Regions from separate parts of the Lachnospira sp. genome, predicted to be linked through region 3. Evidence: predicted binding sites of a transcription regulator. Region 3 holds the regulator's gene; each other region holds the start of a gene.
The links. The regulator Rex, encoded in region 3, represses fermentation and respiration genes when NADH is low (regulators of the CRP and FNR family bind a similar motif). The targets are predictions, from matches to a motif close to ATTGTTAANTANTTAACAAT.
Positions count from the first base shown of each region.

Region 1 (3,266 bases), on a different contig from region 3:
ATTGCCATATCTTCGAAGTCAGCTTCTGGATGCTCATACATAACCCACATGATCTTACCAGCATCCATAGCAGAACCACCACCGATAGCAATGATTGTATCTGGTTCAAATAATCTCATAGCTTCAGCACCAGCCTTAGCACAAGCAAGTGTTGGATCTGGAGCTACATCATAGAAGCAAGTATACTGGATACCCATTTCATCGAGCTTATCTGTAATGTTCTTAATATGACCGTTCTTGTAAAGGAACTGATCAGTTACGATGAAGGCCTTCTTCTTACCCATAACGTTCTTTAATTCATCAAGAGCTACTGGAAGACAACCCTTCTTGAAGTAAACCTTTTCAGGTGCTCTAAACCAAAGCATATTTTCTCTCCTCTCAGCGACATTCTTGATATTAATAAGGTGCTTAACTCCAACGTTTTCTGAAACTGAGTTACCACCCCAAGAACCACAACCAAGAGTAAGTGAAGGAGTAAGAGTGAAGTTATAGATATCACCGATACCACCCTGTGAAGAAGGTGTGTTAATTAAGCAACGGCAAGTCTTCATAGCTTCTGACCACTTAGCAATCTTTTCCTGCTGTGTAGGAATGTTGATATAAAGTGAAGAAGTATGACCAAAACCACCATCAGCGATTAAGTGTGAAGCCTTATCCATAGCATCTTCGAAGTCATCAGCCTTGTACATAGCAAGAACTGGTGAAAGCTTCTCATGAGCAAATTCTTCAGAAATATCAACTGAAGTAACTTCACCGATAATAATCTTTGTATCTTCTGGAACCTTAACACCAGCAAGACCAGCAATAGTAGCAGCCTTCTGACCAACGATCTTAGCATTTAAGGCACCGTTAATAAGGATAGTCTTTCTAACCTTTTCTGTTTCTGTCTTATTTAAGAAATAGCATCCTCTGTCTTCAAATTCCTTCTTAACAGCATCGTAAATCTTCTTATCAACGATTACTGACTGTTCTGAAGCACAAATCATACCATTATCAAATGTCTTAGAATGAATGATTGAGTTAACAGCTAATGTAATATCTGCTGTTTCATCAATGATTGCAGGAGTGTTACCAGCACCAACACCGAGTGCAGGAGTTCCTGATGAGTAAGCTGACTTAACCATACCAGGACCACCAGTTGCAAGGATGATATCAGCTTCCTTCATAAGCATATTTGTTAAGTCAAGAGATGGAACATCAATCCAACCAATGATACCTTCTGGAGCACCAGCCTTAACTGCAGCCTCAAGAACTACTCTAGCAGCTTCAATTGTTGAACCCTTAGCTCTTGGGTGAGGACTGATGATAATACCATTACGAGTCTTTAAAGATACTAATGTCTTAAAAATAGCAGTTGATGTAGGGTTTGTTGTTGGAATAACAGCAGCAACAACACCGATAGGCTCTGCAATCTTAGTAATACCAGCAGCTGTATCTCTTTCAAGAACACCACAAGTCTTTGTGTCCTTGTACTTATTGTAGATATACTCAGAAGCGAAATGGTTCTTGATAACCTTATCTTCAACGATACCCATTCCTGTTTCTTCAACTGCTAACTTAGCAAGACGAATTCTTTCCTTGTTAGCTGCAAGAGCTGCTGCTCTAAAAATCTTGTCTACCTGTTCCTGAGAAAATGTAGCGAATTCACGCTGTGCTTTTCTTACTGAATTAAGCTTTTCTTCAAGAGCTTCGACTGTGTCAACGACTAATGTTTTCTGTTTCTCTGACATAATCTCCTCATTTCTGCGCTGCCAATAAATTTGACTTACGACCCGGATAAAGAAATATAGATAAAACGTTGTTGCTAATTAAGGGAGGTCTATATTTCATATCGTAAATAAATTCTTTAGAAACGTAAGCAGCGCTTTACGCTTCTAATTTAGGTAAAAAGTAGCTCTAAAGGAAAAGTTACTTTTCTAACGAAGTTTGATAATTAATTAACAAGGTCAATATACCATGAGAAATAACCCGTGTCAATAGAAACTGTTAAAAAAATAACAAGCAATTTCACCTAAAAATTTGTACATTTACTAGTAATATTTTTTTTATTCCACAACTAATTGATATATTATTAAATATATGTTATTTTATAATTAATTGCAAGTGCTAGCTATATTTTTATGCTAAAAAATTAACAGAAGGTATACATAGATATAAAGTACTTGAACGTGATAATTTTATAAACCAGATCAAATGCAGCATTAAGTGGGGTAGGCTATGAAAAAGGTGAGTGTAGATAGCTTAAAAGGCAATGAAATATTGGCATTACCTGTAGTTTCTGACAACGACATCGTATTAATTCACGCAGATGTGGTGCTCACAAGTGATTTAATAAACCGTATCCACAATATAGGTTTGTATGAAGTCTATATTAAGGACGATCTTGTTAATGAAACTAAGGAAGAAAATCATGTAGAAATTCCTAAACAAGGGGAAACTGTACATGTTTATAAGGTTGAGGAAACAATTGAAAATTCTAGAGAAGTAATCAAATCTGTTTTAGAGAAGCACATTTACAAACACAATGAGGAACTTAAGCAAATCGGAAGAGAAGCGGAGAGAATCATTGACTCTGTACTTGAGGAACCAGAGGTAATTACTAACATTACGGAGATTCGAAATGTCAGTACAGATATGTATACTCATTGTTTAAATGTGTGCTCCCTCTCTACAATTATGGCTCTACGTCTAAGAATGAGCGAGAAACAGGTTAGAAATGTATCTCTTGGTGCAATCCTTCACGATATAGGTTTGCGCTATATTAAGGTACCTTATATAAATGTGACAGAGTCCGATATGTCCGACAAAGATGCCATTGAATACAAGAAACACACTATATTTGGCTATAGTTCTCTTCAGGATGAAACTTGGATAACAGATGTGGCAAAGGAGATTATTTTACTTCATCATGAAAGAATTGATGGTTCAGGCTATCCTTTTCAGCAAACAGGTGATAAACTAAGGTCAGAGGTAAAACTCGTATCAATATGTGATGAATTTGATAGTCTCATAAGTGGAATCGGAAACAGAAAATTAAAGATTTATGAGGCCATTGAGTATCTGAAGGTGCACGCAGGAACTACATTTGACGCGGCTATTACAGAAAAATTATTAGACTCCGTGGCAGCCTTCCCTGTTGGCATTACAGTAATTACTGATAAGGGTGAAAAGGGTGTGGTAATAAGGCAGAATCGTGAATATACAGATAGACCTGTTATAAAAATGACCTTCCACGCAGATGGTACACCATACGAAGAAAATATTGA
Region 1 covers NZ_JAEEVD010000003.1:70,088-73,353, reverse strand. Annotated here, with positions in the region: gene adhE (bifunctional acetaldehyde-CoA/alcohol dehydrogenase) at 1-1,730, opposite strand, end outside; gene QVA17_RS02030 (HD-GYP domain-containing protein) at 2,218-3,266, shown strand, end outside.
Region 1: the regulator Rex is predicted to act here: its motif matches at 1,926-1,945, upstream of adhE (bifunctional acetaldehyde-CoA/alcohol dehydrogenase).

Region 2 (3,266 bases), on a different contig from region 3:
AGAAGAGGCTAAGGATGAAATCTATAGAAAGTTTAACAGGTCCCTTGTAAAGGATGGCTGCCTCTTTGTTGGAAACACTGAGCAGATCATAAATCATAAGGAATTAGGCTATGATTTTGACGAGCTCTTCTTCTATAGAAAAGTCTAAGACCTAAAGCCTTAAACTTTTCTTTTGGGAAAGGGAAAACTAGCACTTAAACTAATATGAATTAGCGGCGTACTTAATTAATACACTTAGGTATGCCGCTTTTTTTATTGTCTCCATATCCTTTAATTCCATAAAGAGGTCATTTTTTTCAAAACTTTCTTTGAAAATGTTTATCTCCTCAAATTCCTCAAAGACCGGAATAAATCTAGAAGTATGACAGATATAACAATTCTCCTTTGTCGCTTTTATTCTAAACTCTTTATCAATATAGTTGGCCACAGATTTATGTATTGCCTTATTCTCATTTGGTATAAAGAAGTAGTCTTTATAGTTTTTATAAAAATGCTTCAACTCCGTCTTAATTACTTTTATCTTTATAGATACATTTTCCTTAGTTATTTTTAAAGAAAAGTAGTCAGAGTTAAAATTAAAGTCACTAGCTAGTGGGGCGAGAAGCTTAAAAGAAAGATTAATTTCTGATTGTAAGTCTTTTTCCTCTAGAAGAAAGTCTAACTTAGCCTCTTTATTTATTTCGCTATTAAGTAGATTCTCTAGATAGACCTTATTGTTAGCTATAAATTCAAGCTGGCTTAGGGCAGTAGTAGGTAATATATGAAGCATGCCCATTAAATCATCGTGATTGTGTAAAAGGATTAACTCTCTTTTTTCTTCCTCTTTAAAGGCAATAAAGTCCTTAAAGAGCTTAATAAGCTCCTTACCGCTAAATTTATCTTTTCTTTCATAGCCTAGATACTTTTCCACGTCCTTTTGCTTGTGGCTTTCAATGGGAAGTTTATTTTTATAGGCTCTAATAATTTTAAAAAGATCCATAGATTCATAAGAATTTTCCTGTAAGAATTCCTTCTCAATTGGTAATTCGTGAAATTTCGCCCTCTTTTTTAGGAAAGGAATGTCAAAACTGTCCCCGTTATAGTGTACTAAATTTAGTACATTTACTCCGGATAATACCTTATTAAAGGTTAAAATTAGGGCAATTTCATCCTCAGCCTTCTCACAAAATAGCTGATTTAATTCCCAGTTTTTACCATTAAATTTGATGTAACCTAGGAGATAAATCATGGAATTTTTAGCGGAAAGACCAGTGGTTTCTATATCGAAAAACACAGTATTTGTGCGACTTTTATTAAATATTGTTAAAAAATTATCTATACTTTTTAAAAGATTTGTATCAACGATTTGTTTGTTTACAGTATACAATTTGTTGCCTCCCTTGATATAAATTTCACAAAAAACACTGTTAAGAAAATATCATTCTTTGTCTATTATATACGAAAATATATGCAAAAAAAAGTAGATTTATTTTTCTTAATGATATAAAATAATCAAGTAAAGAGATTTTAGTTAAAATTTATCATTAAGCTTTAATGGTAAGTGCTCAAAATCTAACTCACCAAAAGTTCTAATTTTTTAGGCCTTTTAGTGAGTTATTTTTCGTTTAAGGACTTTGTTTGATTTATAACAAACACTTTAGGCATGAGCAATTTTAAAAAAAAGGAGAGAAATCAATGGGAAAGTGTACATTTAAGGGAGGTATACATCCTTTCGATGGCAAAGAGTTATCTAAAGATAAGCCTATTAAGGAATTATTCCCTGCCCTAGGAGAGATGGTTTTTCCGCTTTCACAGCACATTGGAGCACCTGCCAAACCTCTTGTAAACAAGGGTGACTATGTTTTGGCTGGTCAGCTAATCGCAGAAGCTGGTGGATTCGTATCCGCAAATATTCATTCATCTGTTTCTGGTACTGTTAAAGCAATCGAGCCTAGAACACTTGCAACAGGTGGCAAGTGCAATTCTATCATTATTGAGAATGATGGAGAGTATAAGGAGATAGAGTATAAGGAGTCTAAATTTGAAGATTTAACTAGAGAAGAAATCTTAGACAAAATTAAGGCTGCCGGTGTTGTTGGTATGGGTGGAGCTGGTTTCCCAACTAACGTTAAGTTATCACCAAAAAATCCAGAGAATATTGATTACATTATTATTAATGGTGCAGAGTGTGAACCATACTTAACATCAGATTATCGCAGACTCTTAGAAGAAGGCGATAAGGTTGTAATGGGTCTTAAGATTGCACTTAAGTTATTTGATCATGCTAAGGGTATTATTGCTATCGAAGATAATAAGCCTGAAGCTATTAAGAAAATGAAGAAGTTAGTTGAATCAGAAGCTGATATTGAAGTCAAGGAATTAAAGACTAAGTATCCTCAGGGTGGTGAACGTAGCTTAATTTACGCTACTACTAAGAGAGAAATTAATTCGTCTATGCTTCCAGCTGATGCTGGTTGTATCGTACATAATGTTGATACAGCATTTTCAATTTACCTTGCAGTAATTGAGGGTAAACCACTTACAAAGAGAATCTGTACAGTTACAGGTGATGGCGTTAAGAATCCTGGAAACTTCTATGTATGGCTTGGTACAAACTACAGACAGTTACTTGAGGCTGCTGGCGGTCCTGTGGGCGAACCAGAAAAGTACATCTCAGGTGGTCCTATGATGGGCTTCTCTATGTATAGCCTTGATGTACCAGTTGTTAAGGGAAGTTCTTCTTTACTTGTATTTGAAGAAGATATCGTATCAAAGATTGATGCTAGTGCATGTATTAGATGTGGTAGATGTGCTGAAGGATGTCCAGAACATTTACTTCCAACAAAGCTTGCTGAATTCGCTTCACGTAATGATGAAGAAGGATTTACAAAGTTTGATGGTATGGAATGTGTAATGTGTGGTAGCTGTTCATATGTATGTCCAGCAAAGAGACCTCTTACACAGCAGATTAAGTCTATGAGAATGAGAGTCTTAGCTAATAGAAGAAAGAAGTAGAAAGGAATAAAAACATGAGCGAGAAATTTAACGTTTCCACTAATCCACATGTGCGTAGTAAGGTAACTACTCAGTCAGTTATGCGCGATGTTTTAATTGCCTTAACACCTGCTTCGCTATTTGGAATTTATAATTTTGGATTTGATGCATTAATTCGTATTATTGTCGGCGTAGTAGCTTGTATAGCTTTTGAAGCCGTATATCAGTATTTTATGCATTTAAAAGTTACAGTATCTGACTTAAGTGCTGCAGTTACTGGTTTACTTATTGCA
Region 2 covers NZ_JAEEVD010000005.1:65,010-68,275, forward strand. Annotated here, with positions in the region: gene QVA17_RS02930 (CheR family methyltransferase) at 1-148, shown strand, start outside; gene QVA17_RS02935 (ribonuclease H-like domain-containing protein) at 200-1,366, opposite strand; gene rsxC (electron transport complex subunit RsxC) at 1,675-2,994, shown strand; gene QVA17_RS02945 (RnfABCDGE type electron transport complex subunit D) at 3,009-3,266, shown strand, end outside.
Region 2: the regulator Rex is predicted to act here: its motif matches at 1,379-1,398, upstream of rsxC (electron transport complex subunit RsxC).

Region 3 (3,266 bases):
GTATTGATGAAGTGGAGATGATGGTGGACACAATTAAAGCCCTACAGTCAGTGGTTGATGTGCCTCTCCAGATTGATTCCACAGATCCTTTAGTTTTAGAGGCTGCCCTTCGAGTTTACAACGGTAGAGCCCTAGTAAACTCTGTTAATGGTGAAGAGGAGTCCTTAAAAAATATATTGCCAATCTGTAAGAAATACGGTGCAGCAGTAATTGGTCTAGCTCTTGATGAAGATGGAATTCCAAAGAAGGGCGAGGATAGAGTAAAGATTGCAAAAAAGATTTTAGATAGAGCCACAAGCATTGGAATTGATAAGAAGGATATTTACATTGATTGCCTTACCTTAACAGTTTCAGCAGAACAGGAAGGGGCAAGAGAAACGCTTAAAGCCCTACAAACAGTTAAGAATGAGCTAGGACTTAAGACAATTCTTGGTGTTTCTAATATTTCCTTTGGTTTGCCAAATCGTGTATTAGTTAATCACATTTTCTTAACCATGGCTCTTCAGGCAGGTTTAGATTTATGTATTATTAATCCAAACCTTCCTGAGATGATGGGAGCAATTAGAGCCTTTAAGGTACTTGCTTGCTTTGATGAGAACTCAGTAGATTATGTGGCAGCCTATGCAAATATGCCTCAAACTAAGATAGTTCCTGTATCAGAAGCAAAGACAGCAGGAAATAATCCAAGCGCAAACACTAATATTAACCTTCAGGAAAAGAAAGGAAATTACGAGCTTTCAGATTTAGCTTATGCTGTAAAGAAGGGCCTTAAAAGTGAAGGTGCAGCAGTAACAAGAGAGTTACTAACTAAGATGGATTCCATGGACATTGTAAATAAGTCCTTAATTCCAGCCCTTGATGAGATTGGCGTGGAATTTGAAAAAGGAACTCTATTCCTACCTCAGCTAATTATGGCAGCTTCAGTAGCATCAGAGGCCTTTGATGTAATTAAGGAAACCCTTAATAAAGATAGTGATGAGACAGTTTCAAAGGGAAAGATTGTCATTGCCACAGTTAAAGGCGATGTTCATGATATTGGAAAAAATATTGTTAAGGTATTACTTGAAAACTATGGCTATGAGGTTATTGATTTAGGTAAGGATGTGCCATACGAGGATGTTGTTAACGCTATTAGAGATAATGATGTTCACCTTTGCGGCCTATCAGCGCTTATGACTACAACTCTTGTTTCTATGAAGGAAACAATTCAGCTTATTCGTGAAAATAATCTTGATTGTAAGGTCATGGTAGGTGGTGCTGTACTGACCCCAGAATATGCAAAAGAAATAGATGCAGATTTTTATGCAGCCGATGCTAAGGAGTCTGTAGATATTGCTAAAAGAGTGCTCGGTTAAATTGTGATAAATGTATTTTGACATTTTTTTAACATTAGTATATAATGCAAGAAGCACAAATACATCGCAAGTTTAGCACTTGATGATTTATATAGAAGTAAGAATGGAGTAAGGATATGGAAGAGAAAGAAGAAAAGAAGATATCGGCGGTTGTTATTAGAAGACTGCCAAGGTATTATAGATATCTTGGTGAGCTGGTTGAGAATGATGTACAGCGCATTTCTTCTAAAGAATTAAGTGAGAAGATGAAAGTAACAGCTTCTCAGATTCGACAAGATCTTAATAATTTTGGTGGCTTTGGCCAGCAGGGATACGGTTATAATGTTAAGTATCTTTATGACAAGATTGGTAAGATTTTAGGCGTAGACGAACCACATAACATGATTGTAGTTGGTGCTGGTAATATTGGTCGCGCTATTTGTAATTATTCAGACTTTTCTAAGCGTGGATTTGTAATCAAGGGCTTATTTGATAATAACCCTGAAGTTGCTGGAAAAGAAGTTGCAGGAGTTAAGGTTTATAACTCTGAGGGAATTGCCCAGTTTATTAAGGACAACAATATTGAAATCGTAGCTCTTACACTACCTAAGGTAGCTGCTAAGGAAGTTGCTAATATCGTTGTTGAGGCGGGAATTAAGGCAATTTGGAACTTTGCACCAGTAGATTTAAATCTTCCAAAGGACGTTATTGTTGAGAACGTTCATTTATCAGAAAGTTTAATGAGACTTTCTTATGCAATAGCTAATCAAGAGAAACACTAAGAGCTATTAATTAAAGAGAAATTATTAAGAACCTAGAGCTAGGATAGGCTTTTAAAAGCCAAACCTATAATCTAGGTTCTTTTTATTTTATATTAATTTTCTTGTTTTCTTTTTTAGAATGTAAGATAATTAAAATATAAATAATCTTAGTTATTTTTGGGGGATATAAATGACAAATTTTTCGTATGAGAAGATCAAGGATTTAGAGGGAATTGCAGGAGTTCCCATCCTTACTTTAGATGAGAGATGGTACAAATTAATACCTGCAAAATATAAAACAGACGAGATTAAATACTGGGAAAAAGAAGTCAATGAATTATTAAAGCAACAAGGACAAGCTCACAATGATATAAAAGAGGTCAAAAAGATTAAAAATCAGCTAATCCAGGAAGTAGTTGAGGCCATGGAGGATGATGATAATAGTGAGGCCAAGAAAAAGAAGATGGAGCAAAATCAGCGTCTAATTCAAGAGGCAAAGGATAAGATTGCTAAACTTGAAGATGAGGCTTTAGATTTTCCAAAGGAGCTTGCCAATGCTAACAAGCACTTAATTGCGGAAACGCTAAAGGTGGTCTATGAAAGGCTTAATAACAACGCAGAGGATATTGAGCTTTTGTCTAAACTAATAGATCAAACAAGAATCAAGTTAAAGAAGAACATCGTTATAAGACAGGATAAGGAAGAGGCTAATGAGAAAATGTATACCTATATGCACGATATCTTTGGCCCGGACTTTAGTAACGAACTAGATAAGTTAAATGGCGACTTTAAAATAATGGGAGACAGGAAAAATGAAGATTGAACTAATTGATAGTAATCAGGCAGCAGCTATCGATAAATATACGATAGATATTTTAAAGGTCCCTTCTCTTTTGCTTATGGAAGAGGCAGCAAAAACAGCCTTTAATGAAATAATAAAGGACTTTAAGGAAAAGGATAAATTCTTTATTACTGCCGCTGCAGGAAATAATGGGGCAGATGCCCTAGCAGTAGCTAGAATGCTTTATTTGGCAGGTTACACGAATTTAGACATCCTTTTGCTTGGCAGTAAATTTACTAAGCAAAATGAGACACAGCAGGAAATGTTAAAGGCCCTAGGCCTTACAATCTATAAAGATTTAGAGGAAATCAAGAACTTAAATAAGGATTA
Region 3 covers NZ_JAEEVD010000007.1:30,885-34,150, reverse strand. Annotated here, with positions in the region: gene QVA17_RS03495 (homocysteine S-methyltransferase family protein) at 1-1,355, shown strand, start outside; gene QVA17_RS03490 (redox-sensing transcriptional repressor Rex) at 1,472-2,116, shown strand; gene QVA17_RS03485 (hypothetical protein) at 2,286-2,918, shown strand; gene QVA17_RS03480 (NAD(P)H-hydrate dehydratase) at 2,908-3,266, shown strand, end outside.